Regions from separate parts of the Bradyrhizobium elkanii USDA 76 genome, predicted to be linked through region 1. Evidence: predicted binding sites of a transcription regulator. Region 1 holds the regulator's gene; each other region holds the start of a gene.
The links. The regulator PhoB, encoded in region 1, activates phosphate uptake and scavenging genes when phosphate is short. The targets are predictions, from matches to a motif close to TGTCATNNANCTGTCAT.
Positions count from the first base shown of each region.

Region 2: a site for PhoB is predicted at 1,556-1,572, ahead of JEY66_RS20295 (OprO/OprP family phosphate-selective porin). Genes of this name have one in related genera too.
Region 3: a site for PhoB is predicted at 2,396-2,412, ahead of phnC (phosphonate ABC transporter ATP-binding protein). Genes of this name have one in related genera too.
Region 4: a site for PhoB is predicted at 2,252-2,268, ahead of JEY66_RS42420 (alkaline phosphatase). Genes of this name have one in related genera too.

Region 1 covers NZ_CP066356.1:8,280,452-8,284,220, reverse strand. The annotation lists gene pstB (phosphate ABC transporter ATP-binding protein PstB) at 1-645, shown strand, start outside; gene phoU (phosphate signaling complex protein PhoU) at 748-1,464, shown strand; gene phoB (phosphate regulon transcriptional regulator PhoB) at 1,610-2,320, shown strand; gene JEY66_RS39250 (GcrA family cell cycle regulator) at 2,560-3,072, opposite strand; gene JEY66_RS39245 (aspartate aminotransferase family protein) at 3,560-3,769, shown strand, end outside.
Region 2 covers NZ_CP066356.1:4,186,846-4,190,614, reverse strand. The annotation lists gene JEY66_RS20300 (DegQ family serine endoprotease) at 1-1,288, opposite strand, end outside; gene JEY66_RS20295 (OprO/OprP family phosphate-selective porin) at 1,630-3,228, shown strand; gene JEY66_RS20290 (winged helix-turn-helix transcriptional regulator) at 3,384-3,764, opposite strand.
Region 3 covers NZ_CP066356.1:6,821,232-6,825,000, forward strand. The annotation lists gene phnE (phosphonate ABC transporter, permease protein PhnE) at 1-367, opposite strand, end outside; gene phnD (phosphonate ABC transporter substrate-binding protein) at 442-1,377, opposite strand; gene phnC (phosphonate ABC transporter ATP-binding protein) at 1,454-2,269, opposite strand; gene JEY66_RS32735 (LbetaH domain-containing protein) at 2,482-3,147, shown strand; gene JEY66_RS32740 (alpha-D-ribose 1-methylphosphonate 5-triphosphate diphosphatase) at 3,144-3,769, shown strand, end outside.
Region 4 covers NZ_CP066356.1:8,976,822-8,980,590, forward strand. The annotation lists gene JEY66_RS42415 (OmpA family protein) at 1-179, shown strand, start outside; gene JEY66_RS42420 (alkaline phosphatase) at 438-2,192, opposite strand; gene JEY66_RS42425 (hypothetical protein) at 2,307-2,672, opposite strand; gene JEY66_RS42430 (TetR/AcrR family transcriptional regulator) at 2,769-3,356, shown strand; gene argG (argininosuccinate synthase) at 3,521-3,769, opposite strand, start outside.

The DNA of each region.
Region 1 (3,769 bases):
CCGTCCGGCTGCGGCAAGTCGACCCTGCTGCGCATCTTCAACCGGATGTACGACCTCTATCCGGGCCAGCGCGCGGTCGGCCAGCTGATGCTGGACCAGACCAACATTCTCGACCCCAAGCTCGACCTCAACTTGCTGCGCGCGCGGGTCGGTATGGTGTTCCAGAAGCCGACGCCGTTCCCGATGACGATCTACGAGAACATCGCCTTCGGCATCCGCCTCTACGAGAAGATCTCGAAGTCCGAGATGGACGACCGGGTCGAGAAGGCGCTGCGCGGCGGCGCGCTGTGGAACGAGGTCAAGGACAAGCTGAACGCCTCCGGCCTGTCGCTCTCCGGCGGCCAGCAGCAGCGCCTGTGCATCGCGCGCACCGTGGCGGTGCGCCCCGAGGTGATCCTGTTCGACGAGCCGTGCTCGGCGCTCGACCCGATCTCGACCGCCAAGGTCGAGGAGCTGATCCAGGAGCTCTCCGAGGACTACACGATCGCGATCGTCACCCACAACATGCAGCAGGCGGCGCGCGTCTCCGACAAGACCGCCTTCATGTATCTCGGTGAGCTGATCGAGTTCGACGACACCAACAAGATCTTCACCTCACCGAGCGATCGGCGCACCCAGGACTACATCACCGGCCGGTTCGGCTAGAGCATGATCCGGAAAAGTGGGAACCGGTTTTCCGATCGGATCATGCTAAAATTCAGGACACGAAACCATGATCCCCGGGATCATGGTTGAGGGAGACAAGCGATGGCTTCTGAACATACCGCCAAGGCATTCGACAGCGATCTGCAGGAGTTGACGCGCCTGGTCGCCGAGATGGGCGGCCTGGTCGAGCGGATGATTACCGAGTCGGTCGACGCGCTGATCCGTCGCGACGTCGCGCTCGGCAAGCGCGTGGTCGCCGCCGACATCGAGATCGACAATCTGCAGCGCAACATCGAAGAGCGCGCGGTGCTGACGATCGCGCGCCGCCAGCCGATGGCGATCGACCTGCGCGAGATCGTCAGCGCGATGCGTGTCGCGACCGACCTCGAGCGGATCGGCGACCTCGCCAAGAACATGGGCAAGCGCGTCGCGGCGCTGGAGAGCGATTTCCAGCCGCTGAAGCTGATCCGCGGCCTCGAGCACATGACCGACCTCGTGCTGTCGCAGGTCAAGTCGGTGCTCGACGCCTACGCCGCGCACGACCTGCCGGCGGCGATGAACGTCTGGAAGGGCGACGAGGAGGTCGATGCGATCTGCACCTCGCTGTTCCGCGAACTGCTCACCTACATGATGGAAGATCCGCGCAACATCTCGTTCTGCATCCATCTGATGTTCTGCGCCAAGAACATCGAGCGGATCGGCGATCACGCCACCAATATCGCCGAGACCGTGTTCTACATGATCGAGGGCCAGCAGATCACCGACAAGCGCCCGAAGGGGGACATGACCACTTTTGCCACCACGGTGCCGGGCAACTGAGGCATGATCGGCAAGTGCGGGACCGGCAAGAGCGAAACTGGATGATCCTCGCGACAAATCGTTTCCGCGGGGACTATGCTCAAGGAAGTAAGCGTTTCGGTTTGCGTCTGGGCAACGGATCACCACAGAGAAAGAACTTAAACCGATGAGCGCACGCATTCTGGTAGTCGAAGACGAGGAAGCGCTGACGACGCTGTTGCGCTACAACCTCGATGCGGAAGGCTACGATGTCGAGACGGTGGGGCGCGGCGACGATGCCGACACGAGGCTGAAGGAGCGCGTTCCCGACCTCGTGGTCCTCGACTGGATGCTGCCGGGCCTGTCCGGCATCGAGCTGTGCCGTCGCCTGCGGGCGCGGCCCGAGACCAAGCAGCTTCCGATCATCATGCTGACCGCGCGCGGCGAAGAAAGCGAGCGCGTGCGCGGACTTGCCACCGGCGCCGACGATTACATCGTCAAGCCGTTCTCGGTGCCGGAACTGCTGGCGCGGGTGAAGGGCCTGTTGCGCCGCGCGAGCCCGGAGCGGCTTGCGACCGTGCTGACCTATGGCGACATCGAGCTCGACCGCGAGAAGCGCCGCGTGGCGCGCTCCGGCCGCCCGATCGATCTCGGGCCGACCGAGTATCGCCTGCTCGAATTCTTCCTCGAGCATCCCGGCCGCGTGTTCAGCCGCGAGCAGCTGCTCGACAGCGTCTGGGGCCGCGACATCTACATCGATGAGCGCACCGTCGACGTGCATATCGGCCGCCTGCGCAAGCTGCTCAATCCCGGCCGCGAGCAGGATCCGATCCGCACCGTGCGCGGCGCCGGCTACGCGCTCGACGACCGCTTTGCCAAGGCCGAGCCGCAGCCGTAACGGGCGCGTGGCCATCGCAAGCCGCATCACCGGCGTCGTCCCGGCGAAAGCCGGGACCCATACGCCGCGGCCGGCGTAATCGGCACGTGGCCAGACGGCTTTCTAACAACACGCATTAGTGATTATGGGTCCTGGCTTTCGCCGGGACGACGCCGGTGATGTAATGGGCCACGAGCCACAAAAAAATCCCCGCTTTCGCGGGGATTTGTTTTTGAGTTCTTCCGTCTTTTCCCGAGTGCTCACTTGATCTGCGGTTTCGCCGACGGCCGGCGGCGATCGGCGGCGGGCTGGTAGGCGACGCGCGAGTGATGTGCGCAATAGGGCAAGCCGGCGAGCGCCTTGCCGCCGCAGAAGAAGAATTCCGGGCTCGAGGGATCGCCGACCGGCCAGTGACAGGTGGCCTCGTTGAGCTCGAGCAGCGACAGCCGCTGGCTCATCGGCACCACATTGTCGTAGGAGATCGGATCGGGCTCCATCTCGACCTCGAAGGCGTGCGCCAGCGCGGTGTTGCCGCGCGACACCGGCCGCGCTACCCGCATCATGTGCTGGGCGGGGCGGGCCTTGCGCTGCCGCGGCGCGGCCGTGGAGGGTGCCTTGGCGCGGCCGGAGAGGCCGAGCCGATGCACTTTGCCGATCACGGCGTTTCGCGTCACATTGCCAAGTTCCGCCGCGATCTGGCTGGCCGACAGGCCAGACTCCCAGAGCTTCTTCAGCTGCTCGACGCGATCGTCGGACCAGGTCAATACAGTCATCGCATTCTTCCCTTCGCGTAGCGCCGGCCAATCATTGGAGCGGCGCTGCGAGCCAATCTGGACAAATATCCCTGCGGCCAGAATCCCTTAGCCCTCGCCGGGCACGGTGTTGCGCCCGAACGTTTACGCGAGACACGAAGGCTACTTAGAGGGTCCAGTACCGCCGCACGAGATGTCGTACCCGACAGGCCAAACGCTACAATATGGCGTGACTCTGGCGCAAGAGTCCGCGGCCGTGCGTCCACATGTTCCCACACAGTTAAGCATCGCGATGAGGCTTTTCCACCGCACCGGAATGCTCCGGATTGCGCTCGTTTCGCATTGCAGGAAGGCCACTTCGTGGCGATTGACACTTACTGACCGCAGCATAGAATGCCCACCACGTGCCGCCCGCAAAGGCGGCCGTTTTGTTTTCCGAAGCTGGCCGTTGCTGCGCTGGCGTCAAGGCGCGCGGCAATTGTCGGCTTAAAAACCGTCAGTGAACGCCATGACCAACGCTGCCACGTCGCATCTGCTCCCCGTCTTCGCCAGGGTCGATCTCGGCTTCGAGCGCGGTGAGGGCGCCTGGCTGATCGCAACCAACGGCGACCGTTATCTCGATTTCACCTCGGGCGTCGCGGTCAACGCGCTCGGGCACGCGCATCCGCATCTGGTCAAGGCGCTGCAGGAACAGGCGACCAAGCTCTGGCACATGTCG
Region 2 (3,769 bases), 4.1 Mb from region 1:
TCTTCGAAGCCTTCTCGAGGTCGCCGGTCCGCGCGATCTTCTCGTTGTTGACCGCGATGATGATGTCGCCCTTCTGGAAGCCGACATTGGCGGCGGTGCCGTCATCGGCGAGCTCGGTCACCACGACGCCCTCGGCGCCGGCGTCGAGATGCAGCTCATCGGCCAGCGCCGGCGAGATATTGGCGACCCTGGCGCCTTGGAACGGCGAGCGCGCGGTCAGCACGATCTCGTCGCGATTGGTATCGGGCGCGGTCTCCAGCGGCACGGTGAGCTTCACCGGCTTGCCGGCGCGCTGCACCTCGATCTCCGCGTTGCCGCCGAGCGGACGGGTCGCGAAGCGGTAGTCGAACGCGTTGGGATCGTCGATCGGCGTGCCGTCGATCCCGACGATCAGGTCGGAGAGCTTGAGCCCGGCCTTCGCCGCAGGACTGTTCGGCGCGACATTGGCGACCAGCGCGCCGCTCGGCAGCTTCAGCCCCAGCGTCTCCGCGATCTCCGGCGTCACCGCCTGCAGCCGCGCGCCGAGCCACGGCCGCTTCACATTCTTGCCGCCGCTCTTGGCGGAGGCCACCACCACGCGCACCATGTTGGCGGGGATCGCGAAGCCGATGCCCTGCGAGCCGCCGGAGCGCGAGAAGATCGCGGTGTTGATGCCGGCGAGCCGGCCGCTCATGTCGACCAGCGCGCCGCCCGAATTGCCGGGATTGATCGCCGCGTCGGTCTGAATGAAGAATTGATAATCCGTGATCCCGACTTGAGTGCGCGCCAGGGCCGAGATGATGCCGTGCGTCACGGTCTGGCCGACGCCGAACGGATTGCCGATCGCCAGCACGACGTCGCCGACCAGCAATTGGTCGGAATTGGCGAAGTCGAGCGTCGCGAATTTTTCCTTGTTGGTGTTCTTCAGCCGCAGCACCGCAAGGTCGGTACGGCTGTCCTTCAGCACGATCTCCGCCTCGTATTCGCGCTTGTCGGCGAGCGAGACCTTCACCTGGTCGGCGCCCTCGATCACGTGATTGTTTGTGACCACAAGCCCGGAGCCGTCGACCATCACGCCGGAGCCGAGCGAGCGCTGCATCTGCTCGGGCTGCTGTCCCGGCACGCCGAAGAACCGGCGAAAAATCGGATCGTCCAGGAAGGGATTGCGGTTCTGCACGGTCTTGGCGGCGTAGACATTGACCACCGCCGGCTGCACCCGCTGCACGATCGGCGCATAGGACAATTGCAGCTCGGCCTGCGAGGACGGCACGCGGCGGTCCTGGGCCGCGGCTGCGGAAAGATTCCCCATGAAGGCCAAGGTGCACAGAGCGGATACGGCAGCAAAACGGACAGGTCGGAGCATTCTCACCTCTCGTGGAAACGCCGGAATATAGGCGTGTTCGCCGGGCAATTGAAGGGCGCCCGGCTGGATAACTGGCCCCCCGCCGGACCGGTGCACAACCCGCGGCAGCCACGTTGAAGCGCGCCGCCAAGCTTCTATGATGGCTGTCATCTCACTGCGCCGCTCCGCTTGTTGCCTGCGGACCACAAGCGGAACTGCGATGCCCGGAAGCACTGTCGTGCATCAGTCACGATACGCTCCTAGGACCGTTCAGTGAGTGGGGACTTCAAACACAACAGGGGTGCACAATGGGTGCGACAAAAGTTGGTGCCATCGCCATCGGCCTGGCCGGGGCGCTCGCCGCCTCGCCGGCCTATTCACAATCGGCCGGAGGCGGCAGCGATGCGGAGATCGCGCTGCTGAAGCAGCAGCTGAAGATGCTCGAGCAGAAGCTCGACAGACTGCAGAAGCAGACCAACGCCAATACCGCAACCGCGGCCAGCGCAAACGCCAATGCGAAGGCGGCGGACGCCAAGGCAGCGCGGGTGGCGAGCGCCAACGCCGCGATCCCGGTGAAGGGCCCGGTCGCGCCATCCGGCGTCGTGGTGACGATGCCGAACAACCGGCCGACCATCTGCACCGCGGACGAACAGAACTGCGTTGCGATCACGAGCCGCGTGCACTGGGATGTCGGCGGCTACGACTATCGTCCGAACACCGCAGGCACCTCGCCGCAGAAGCTCGACAGCGGCGAGAACGTCCGCCGCGCGCGCATCGGCATCGTCGGCAAATTCTTCGGCGACTGGAATTACTCGCTGATCTACGACTTCGGCGGCTCGTCCGACGGTTTCGGCGGCGCGGCGCCGGGATCGCTGCCCGGCGGCGGCACCTCCGGCATCGAGAACGCGTATCTGAGCTACACCGGCTTCAAGCCGTTCGGCGGCAAGATGGCGATCGAAGGCGGCATCATGGACGTGCCGTGGACGCTCGACGAAGCGACCAGCTCCAACGACATCCTGTTCATGGAGCGCGCCTCGGTCGGCATCATCGCACAGAATATCGCCGCCGGCGACTTCCGTTCGGCGGCCGGCACCCGCTGGTGGAACGACCAGTTCTGGATCGGCGGCTATGTCACCGGACCGACGTCGGGCGCCATCCACTCCGCGTCCTCGACCTCGCCGGCCGGCACGTCCGAGCAGTATGGCGGCGTCATCCGTGTCGCCGGCAATCCGATCAGCGGCAAGAACTATTCGGTGCATATCGGCGCCGATGCGGAATGGCTGGTGCAGCCGCCGCGCAACCAGCTGACGCAGGCGCAGACGCTCACGCTCAGCGACCGGCCCGAGCTGCGCATCGATCCGACGACGCTGATCTCGACCGGTGCGATCGCCAATGTCTCCGGCGCGCAGGTGTACGGCGTCGAGGCGGCCGCGACCTATGGTCCGTTCATCGCGCAGGGCGAATATTACTGGTTCAATGTCGATCGCTCCGCGAACACCGGATTGCCGCCGTTCGGCGCGCCGAGCCTGAAGTTCGACGGCGGCTACGCGCAGGTCGGCTACGTGCTGACCGGCGAGAACCATGCCTACAATCCGGCGACGGCCTCCTATAGCGGGATCAAGCCGCATGATCCGTTCTCGCTCGCCGGCGGCGGCTGGGGCGCCTGGGAAATCGCCGGCCGCGTCAGCACGATGGACCTCAACGATCAGATCGCGCAGGCGGTCGGCATCGCGGGTGGACGGCAGACCGTCTACACCGCCGCGCTGAACTGGTACGTCAACAACAACGTCCGCTTCATGCTGAACTATCTGCACGGCGATATCGCCAAGCAGGCCTCGGCGACCTCGACCGCGGACGTCGGCTCGAAGTTCGACGCGGTCGCGCTGCGCACGCAGGTTGCGTTCTGAGGCGACGTACCTCTCCCCAACGGGGAGAGGTCGAATTGCGAAGCAATTCGGGTGAGGGGCGCCGCTTCCTCGGTGGAGCGTAATCCCTCACCCGGATCGCATCTTGCGATGCGATCCGACCTCTCCCTCCGGGAGAGGTGAAGCGCGAACGCCCATCAGGCCGCGCGCTTCGACTTCTTCACAATGACCTCCGGCGCCGGCGCGCAGGACAGCCGCTCCTGATGGCCCTCGCCCCAGGCTTTCAGAATATCGATCACCGGGCGCAGGCTCTCGCCGAGTTCGGAAAGCGTGTATTCGACCCGCGGCGGCACCTCGGCATAGACCTTGCGGATCACGAGGCCATCGTCCTCGAGCGCGCGCAGCTGCTTGGTCAGCATGCGCTGGGTGATGCCGGGCATCCGCTTCCGCAGCTCGCCGAAGCGCTGGGTGCCGGCCTGCAAATGATACAGGATCACGCCTTTCCATTTGCCGTCGATCAGGTCGAGCGCCGCCTCGACCGCGCAGCCCGGCCGGCGCGCGAAATTCTTCCGTTTCATGCAAT
Region 3 (3,769 bases), 1.5 Mb from region 1:
CCGCGAAGAAATTCAGCGCAAAGGCGAACACCGCGCCGGTCAGCGTGCCGACATAGCTGATCAGCAGAGTCTCGCCGAGCATCTTCAGCCACTTCTTCCAGCCCCAGAACCATTCAGGAAGATCGGTCCAGACCCGCGCGCCCGAATCAAGCGTCAGGATGCGGTCGAAATAGCTGACGAAGTTGCCGAAATAGGTGAACAGCGTGCGCAGGTTCACCTCCGCGCCGAACGCGGCGATCACCAGCACCGCACAGAACGCGGCCACCGCCAGCGCAGCCTTGAGCCGCTTGCGTGCGACGGACCTGCGGTAAGCGTCTTCCAGCGTGGCCAGTTGCTGCGCCGGAAGAATGGATACGGCGGTCGCCATCGACGCGTGCCAGTCCGGTTCGAGTTGAGCAGAAAGGGCCGGGCTGTCGAGCCCGGCCCTCGTGATTCAGGCGATCAGCTCGCCTTCTTCTTGCGCAGATTGTCGACGAACTTGATCAGCTCGATGGTGCCGTCCCAATCCTTGGTGGTGGCGGGATGGAAGCCCTTCTTCTGGCCGTCGGAGAGACGGTCGAAAGCGGCCTTGTCCTTGGTCGGGGCGTCGAAGAAGGCCTTCGCGATCGCGGCCTTCAGATCTTCCGGCAGATCGGCGTTGTAGGCATAGGGACCGTTGATGATCGGCGCCGACTTGTGGATGATGCGAAAATCGTCCTTCTTCATCGCCGAGCCGTCGGCGTTCTTCAGCATGCCCTTGTGCAGCATCTGGGCCAGCGTGGAGTCGTCGTCGCTGGTCCACTGATTGGCCGCCATATCGACGGTGCCCTGCGCCAGCGCCAAGACGGCGTTCTCGTGGCTGCCGGTGAACACGACCTTGCCGAAATAGGTATCCGCATCGTGGATGCCCATCTTGTCGAGCTCGAAGCGCGGCACGTTGTTGCCCGACGTCGAGTTCGGATCGACCAGGCCGAGATTCTTGCCCTTCAGGTCATCGACGCTCTTGGAGGGGCTCGACGCCTTGACGAAGAATACCGAGTAATAGCCGGTCGAACCGTCCGCGTTGATGTCGTTGGCGAAGGCGTCGGTCTTGACGCCGGTCAGGCGGGCGCGCGCGAACGAGGCCGAGCCGTAGCTGGCGATCTGGATGTTGCCGGCGCGCTGACCTTCGATAACGGCCGCGTAGTCGTTGGCGATGCGCAGCGTGACCTTCACGCCGAGTTCCTTCGACAGGTACGCCACGAACGGCGTCCAGCGCTCGGTGACGCCGGAGGCGTTCTCGGCCGGCACCACCGCGAAGGTGAGCTCCGGATATTTTGCTTTCCAGTCCTGCGCGAATGCCGAACCGGTGAACGCCAGCACGGCGGCGCCGGCCAGAACGATGCGACGAGTGATCATGACTACCCCTCTTTTGTGGTTACACCTGTTGGCCGGGCAAAACGCCCAGCCTCGCAGATTGAAAAATGCGCGACGCTCAGGCCGCGGCTGCGGTGCCGAGCGCCGGAGCCGTTGCGCCGTCGGGCGCAGGCAGCGGTGCTGCGCCGATGACGTCATTGGCCTCGAGATCGTAAAGCTCGCGGGCGATATGGTCGGTCAGCGCCGCCGGGGCGCCGTCGAATACCACCCGCCCCGCCGCCATGCCGACCAGGCGATCGCAATAGGTCCGTGCCAGGTCGAGCGAGTGCAGGTTGCAGAGCACCGTGATGCCGAAATGCTTGTTGATGCGCAGCAGTGCATCCATCACGATCTTGGTGTTGCGCGGATCGAGCGAGGCGATCGGCTCGTCGGCAAGAATGATGTCGGGCTCCTGCACCAGCGCGCGGGCGATCGCAACGCGCTGCTGCTGGCCACCGGAGAGCTGGTCGGCGCGCTGCGCCGCGAGCGGGGCGATATCGAACTGATCGAGCGCGGACATCGCCAGCGCCCTGTCCTGCTCCGGCCAGGCCTGCGCCAGCGAGCGCCAGGACGGAATCTGGGCCAGCCGGCCCATCAGCACATTGGTCAGCACGTCAAGGCGGCCGACCAGATTGAACTGCTGAAAGATCATCGCCGAGCGCGCCCGCCATCGCCGCAGCGCCCTGCCGCGCAGGGCGGTGACGTCGGTGCCTTCGAACAGGATACGGCCCGAGGTCGGATCGGCGAGACGGTTGATCATCCGCAGCAGGGTCGACTTGCCGGCGCCGGAACGACCGATCACGCCGACAAAGCTGCCCGGCGCGATCGAAAAGGACGCGTTGTCGACTGCGGCTTTCGTGCCGAACCGGCACGTCAAACCTTCCACCACCAGCATGTAATGCTCCAACCGCGCCTCGTTGGGCCATCGCTATCCCCGGCGCTTTACAGTTATGTGACGACAGCGCTGCGGTGCGGCGATCGTCCACACCCCTCCCTTGTCGCTCCCTTGCCGTCATCGCAACGTCATGATGTTGTCATCAAGCATCCCGATGACGAGCGCGCATCTCCCCGGAAGCCCAAGATTCTTGAAGATTTGCGGAGGCCCTGATGGCCGGAAAAACACTCTCGGTTGTGCCGACCGTCGACCCGACCGCGTCGGTCCGTGAGAGCAAGCTCGGCAAATACACCGAGGTCGGCGCGCGCACGATCCTGCTTGAAGTGAGCATGGATGACTACTCCTACGTCGTGAACGACAGCCAGATCACCTACAGCTCGATCGGCAAGTTCTGCTCGATCGCGGCGATGACCCGCATCAATCCCGGCAACCACCCGATGCATCGCGCTAGTCAGGCGCATTTCACCTACCGCGCCAGCGCGTATTTTCCCGGAGAGAGCGACGACACCGACTTCTTCAACTGGCGACGTGCGCATCACGTGCATATCGGCCATGACGTCTGGATCGGGCATGGCGCGATCCTGTTACCGGGCCGGAACATCGGAACCGGCGCTGTGGTCGCCGCCGGCGCGATCGTGACCAAGGATGTGCCCGCCTACACCATCGTTGCCGGTAATCCGGCGCGGCCGGTGAAGCGGCGCTTCTCCGAGACGATCGCCGACCGCCTCGCCGCGCTCGCGTGGTGGGACTGGGATCACGAAACACTTCGGCGTGTCCTGCCCGACTTTCGCAAACTCGCGGTCGAGGAATTCCTCGACAAGCATGAGGCCGAGGCCGTATCCCAATCGCAAGCCAAACAACGGAGCGCCGCATCGTGACGGACATTTTCATCGAGGGCGGGCGCACGCTGGTTGACGGCGCCCTGGTCGAGACCTCGCTGCGGACCGCGGGCCGCGACATCGGCGCGCTCGACGCCGAGCAGGGTCGCGCCGCGCTTCACATCGATGTCAGTGGCCTGCTGGTGCTGCCCGGCATCATCGATCTGCACGGCGATGCGTTCGAGCGGCAGATGATGCCGCGCCCAAGCGTCGACTTCCCGACCGACGTGGCGTTGATCGACAGCGACCGGCAGGCGATCGCCAACGGCATCACCACCGTGTTCCATGGCACGACCTGGTCGTGGGAGCCCGGCCTGCGCAGCGCGGAGAATGCGCGGAAACTGCTCGACGCGATCGAGGCGCTGCGGCCGCAGCTCGCCGCCGACACCCGCTTCCACCTGCGTCACGAGACCCACAATCTCGAGGCCGAGGCCGAGATCATTCAATGGCTCGCCGAAGGCCGCATCGACCTGTTCGCCTTCAACGACCACAGCAACGTCAAGCCGAAGAAGCGCAACCAGCTGGCCGAGCGCACCGGGCTCTCCGTCGAGGCCGTCAACGACATGCTCGACCGGGTCGTGGCGCGCCGCCCCGAAGTGCCCGCCTCGATCGCGCGACTGGC
Region 4 (3,769 bases), 700 kb from region 1:
CCGAGCTCTTGACGCAGCAATTCGGCGTGCCGGCGGAGAACCTGACCTCGCAGGGTTACGGCTCGCAATATCTGAAGGAGCAGACCGACGGACCGAGCCGCATCAACCGGCGCGTCACCGTCCGCCGCATCACCCCGCTGCTCAACGGCGGCACCGCCTCCGCCGCGCCGCCGCGCTGAGCCGCGCGACGTCACAATACGAAATGGCCGGGAGCGATCCCGGCCATTTTTTGTTTGCTCTCCTTCCACCTGAAAGGGGGAAGGTCGGGATGGGGGTCAGCCGCAGATGACGGTGGCTGCGGAGAGAGCAGATCCCCACCCGCTTTGCTCTGGCGAGCAAAGCGACCTCCCCCTTCTCAAGGGGAGGTTGGAGGAGCGTCGCCCCCGCAAGCGGGAGAGGTACAGCGGGCATGCTGATCGACCCAATCTCTTCATTCGTTACTTCTCCGCGCCCAGTCCCAGCGCCTCGACCATCACGCGGAATACTTCGGTGTTGTCCATCGAGCCGTGGACGCGCTCGCTGCCGGGGCCGGTCGCGGTGAGGATGACATCCTCGCCGGAATGCACGCTGGCGCCGATCATTGCCGGCAGATTGCCGAAGCGCAGCACGACGCCGGGGACATCCTTGTACTTGTCATTGGCCTTGAAACTGTCGGGCTGATCGCCCTTCACGGTCGGCTCGTTCGGATCGTCGAGCTTCGGGCGGAACGTCTCGTAGTGGTCGGGCAGGCTGGCCGAGAAGATCGCAAGCCGCCGGCTGACATCGACGCGTGACGGATAACCCTCGGCGTTCGGCGCCGGATAATTCGGGAAGCCGGCCTTCTCATAGACGCCGACGCGCTCGCGCAGGGGCACGTTGGGTGTCGTCATGTCGTCATTGATGGTGCCGACCAGGCTGTTCGGATGGTTGTGGTCGGCCACGACCAGGATCAGTGTGTCGTCGCTGCGCGCTTTCGCCCAGTCCTTTGCGAGCCGCACCGCGTTGTCGAGCATGATGGTGTCGTAGACCGCGCGCTCCATGTCGAGCAGATGGGCGTATTTATCGATCAGGCCGGATTCGACCATCAGGAAGAAACCGGCCTCGTGTTTCGACAGCACCGTGAGCGCGGCCTGAACCTGCTCGGTCAGGTCAGGCTGTTCGGGGAATTTCCTGACGCCACCGCCCCTCAGGAACTTGCGGTCGAGCGCGCCGTCCATGTTGCCGGCGGCGAACAGGCCGAGCAATTGGCGGGTGTCCGCTTTGGCCGCGAGCGTGGCGAGTTCGCTTGCGGTGGTCGCGACCGGATAGCCGGCGTCGCGGAAGCGCGCGAGATAGTCGATATCGTCCTTGCGTTTCGACCCGGACGTGGATTGCGGCAGGAAGTTCGCGGAGCCGCCGCCCATCAGCACGTCGGGCTTCGCGTCGAAATATTGCGCGACGATCGCGTCATAGGCGGCGCGGCGGCGGGTATGCGCAACCATCGCCGCCGGCGTCGCATCCTCGACCTCGGCGTTGGTGACGATGCCGACGGCGAGGCCCGCCCGGCGCTTGGCGAGGCTCACGATGGTCTCGACCCTGGGATCGTCGAGCGGATCGGGCGTGCGGTCGGCGTAGACGCCGAGCGCATTGACCGCGGCCTTGTGGCCGGTGGCGTAAGCGCTCGCGGCGTTCGCCGAATCGGTGATGATCGAGTCCGAGCCCGCGGTCGCAACCAGCGCCATATGCGGCATGTCGTCGATCGCGAGCTTGCCGCGGCTCTTGCCCTCCGCAATCCCCTTCGAAAGGATTCGCGCGGCGACGCGATGCGACGGCGACATCCCGTCGCCGATGAACAGGATCACGTTCCTGGCCTTGCGTGCCCCGGTGTCGTAGACGGTCCAGGTCACCGTCCGGCTCTGCGTGCCGTCGCTGACTTCGACGGCGACCTGTCCGGGCTTGGCGAGCGAGACATCGCGCAGCAACAGCGCCGACTGCTCCCGGCCGACCTCGCGCGCGGTGAATGTGCCGCCCTGGCCGAACACCGCGGCATAATCCGCGCCGTTCAGCGTGACCTTGAGCTTTGCTTGATCGACCACGCCCGGAAGCTCGACCTTGAAGTCGAATTTGGCGCCGGCGAGGATATCGGCGCGATCGATCGGATAGATCGTCTGCGCGAACGCCGGAGCTGCCGACAACAACAGGGCGACAGCCACGCCGGCAACTTGCTTGATCATGATCGGATGCTCCGCCTCTTGCGCATGATGCGCGCCGGGGCGGAGGCTAGTGGCGGCGGATGACGGCGCAATGAGGCGGCGCCGGGGCGTATTGCCGCAACGGCCGGCGTGGTCTCAGCGCGCCATCTGCTGCGGATCGTAGAAGAAGCGCTCCTCGACCAGCTCCTCGCCGCGCCAGGTCTGCCAGGCGACCTCCTCCATGCTGCGGACCTTGCCGTCCTTAGCCGTGAATTCGAACCGCCAGCAGATCGCCGAATGATCGCCGTCGAGTAGGAGCGGCCCGAACCGCGTGGTCTTGACGCCGGCGACCGCCGCCAGCACCGCCGCCTCGCGCGCCGCCAGCGCCTCGCGGCCGACGCGCCACTCGCCGTCATTCTCCTGGGTGCGGGCATCGACCGCGTAGAAATTCCTGATCGCGCCGACATGGTCGTTGGATTCCACCGTATCAGCGAAGGCTTGCAACGTCCTGAGCGAGGGCATGAGCACTCTCCATTTATCGACTACCGGTCGGTATTTATCGACCAAGAGTCGGTAAGTCAACTGGCGCGACTACGGAACCTGGGCTAGAGATGGATGATGGCAACCCAGGCCGAACGACGCGAGAAAACCAGAGCCGCCATCGTCAAGGCGGCGCGGCGCATTTTTGGCGAGCGCGGCTTCGCCGCTGCGACGATGGACGACATCGCCGCCGGCGCGCGTGTCGCCAAGGGCGCGGTCTATCATCACTTCGCGACCAAGGAGGCGGTGTTCGAGGCGGTGTTCGAGCAGGTGTCGATCGACCTCGTCGCCGATCTCGATCGCATCTCGCGCGCCGAGAACGATCCGCTGGCGGCGATGGCGGCGGGCACGCAGGGCTATTTCGCGGCGTGCTCGAAAGGCCCGACCGGCCAGATCATCTTGCGCGACGGCCCCGCCGTGCTCGGCTGGGAACGCTGGCGCGAGATCGACGCCAGGCATTTCGGCGGCAAGTTTCCGCGCGCGCTGGCCGCCGCGATGGACGCCGGCGTGATCGCCAGGCAGCCGATCGAGCCGCTGGCGCGGCTGCTGCTCGGCGCGGTGACGGAAGCCGCGGTTGCGGTCTCCGCGGGGCCGGACATCGGCAAGACCGGCACCGATTACGCGCGGGCGTTCCGCTCGCTGCTCGATGCGCTCAGGGTGAAGTAGCCGAACACTCCCCACGTCGTCCCGGCGAAGGCCGGGACCCATAACCACGACCGTCAATTGCTGCGCAACGCTGGGGCCACAGCTCGCTTCAACAACGCGATCCTGTGGTTATGGGTCCCGGCCTTCGCCGGGACGACAGCGAATTTGCGGCGCGACTTGCCGCCTCAACCCTTGTCGTTCTCGAGCTGAAAGATCTGCGCCCCCTCGCCGCTCGAGATGAGGCCGGTCTTGTTGTAGAGGCCGAGCTTGGCGCGGGTGTCGGCAATGTCGAGGTTGCGCATCGTCAGCTGGCCGATGCGGTCGGCCGGCGTGAAGGCGGCGTCCTCGACCTTCTCCATGCTGAGCCGTTCCGGCGCATAGGTCAGGTTCGGGCTCTCGGTGTTGAGGATGGAGTAGTCGTTGCCGCGGCGCAG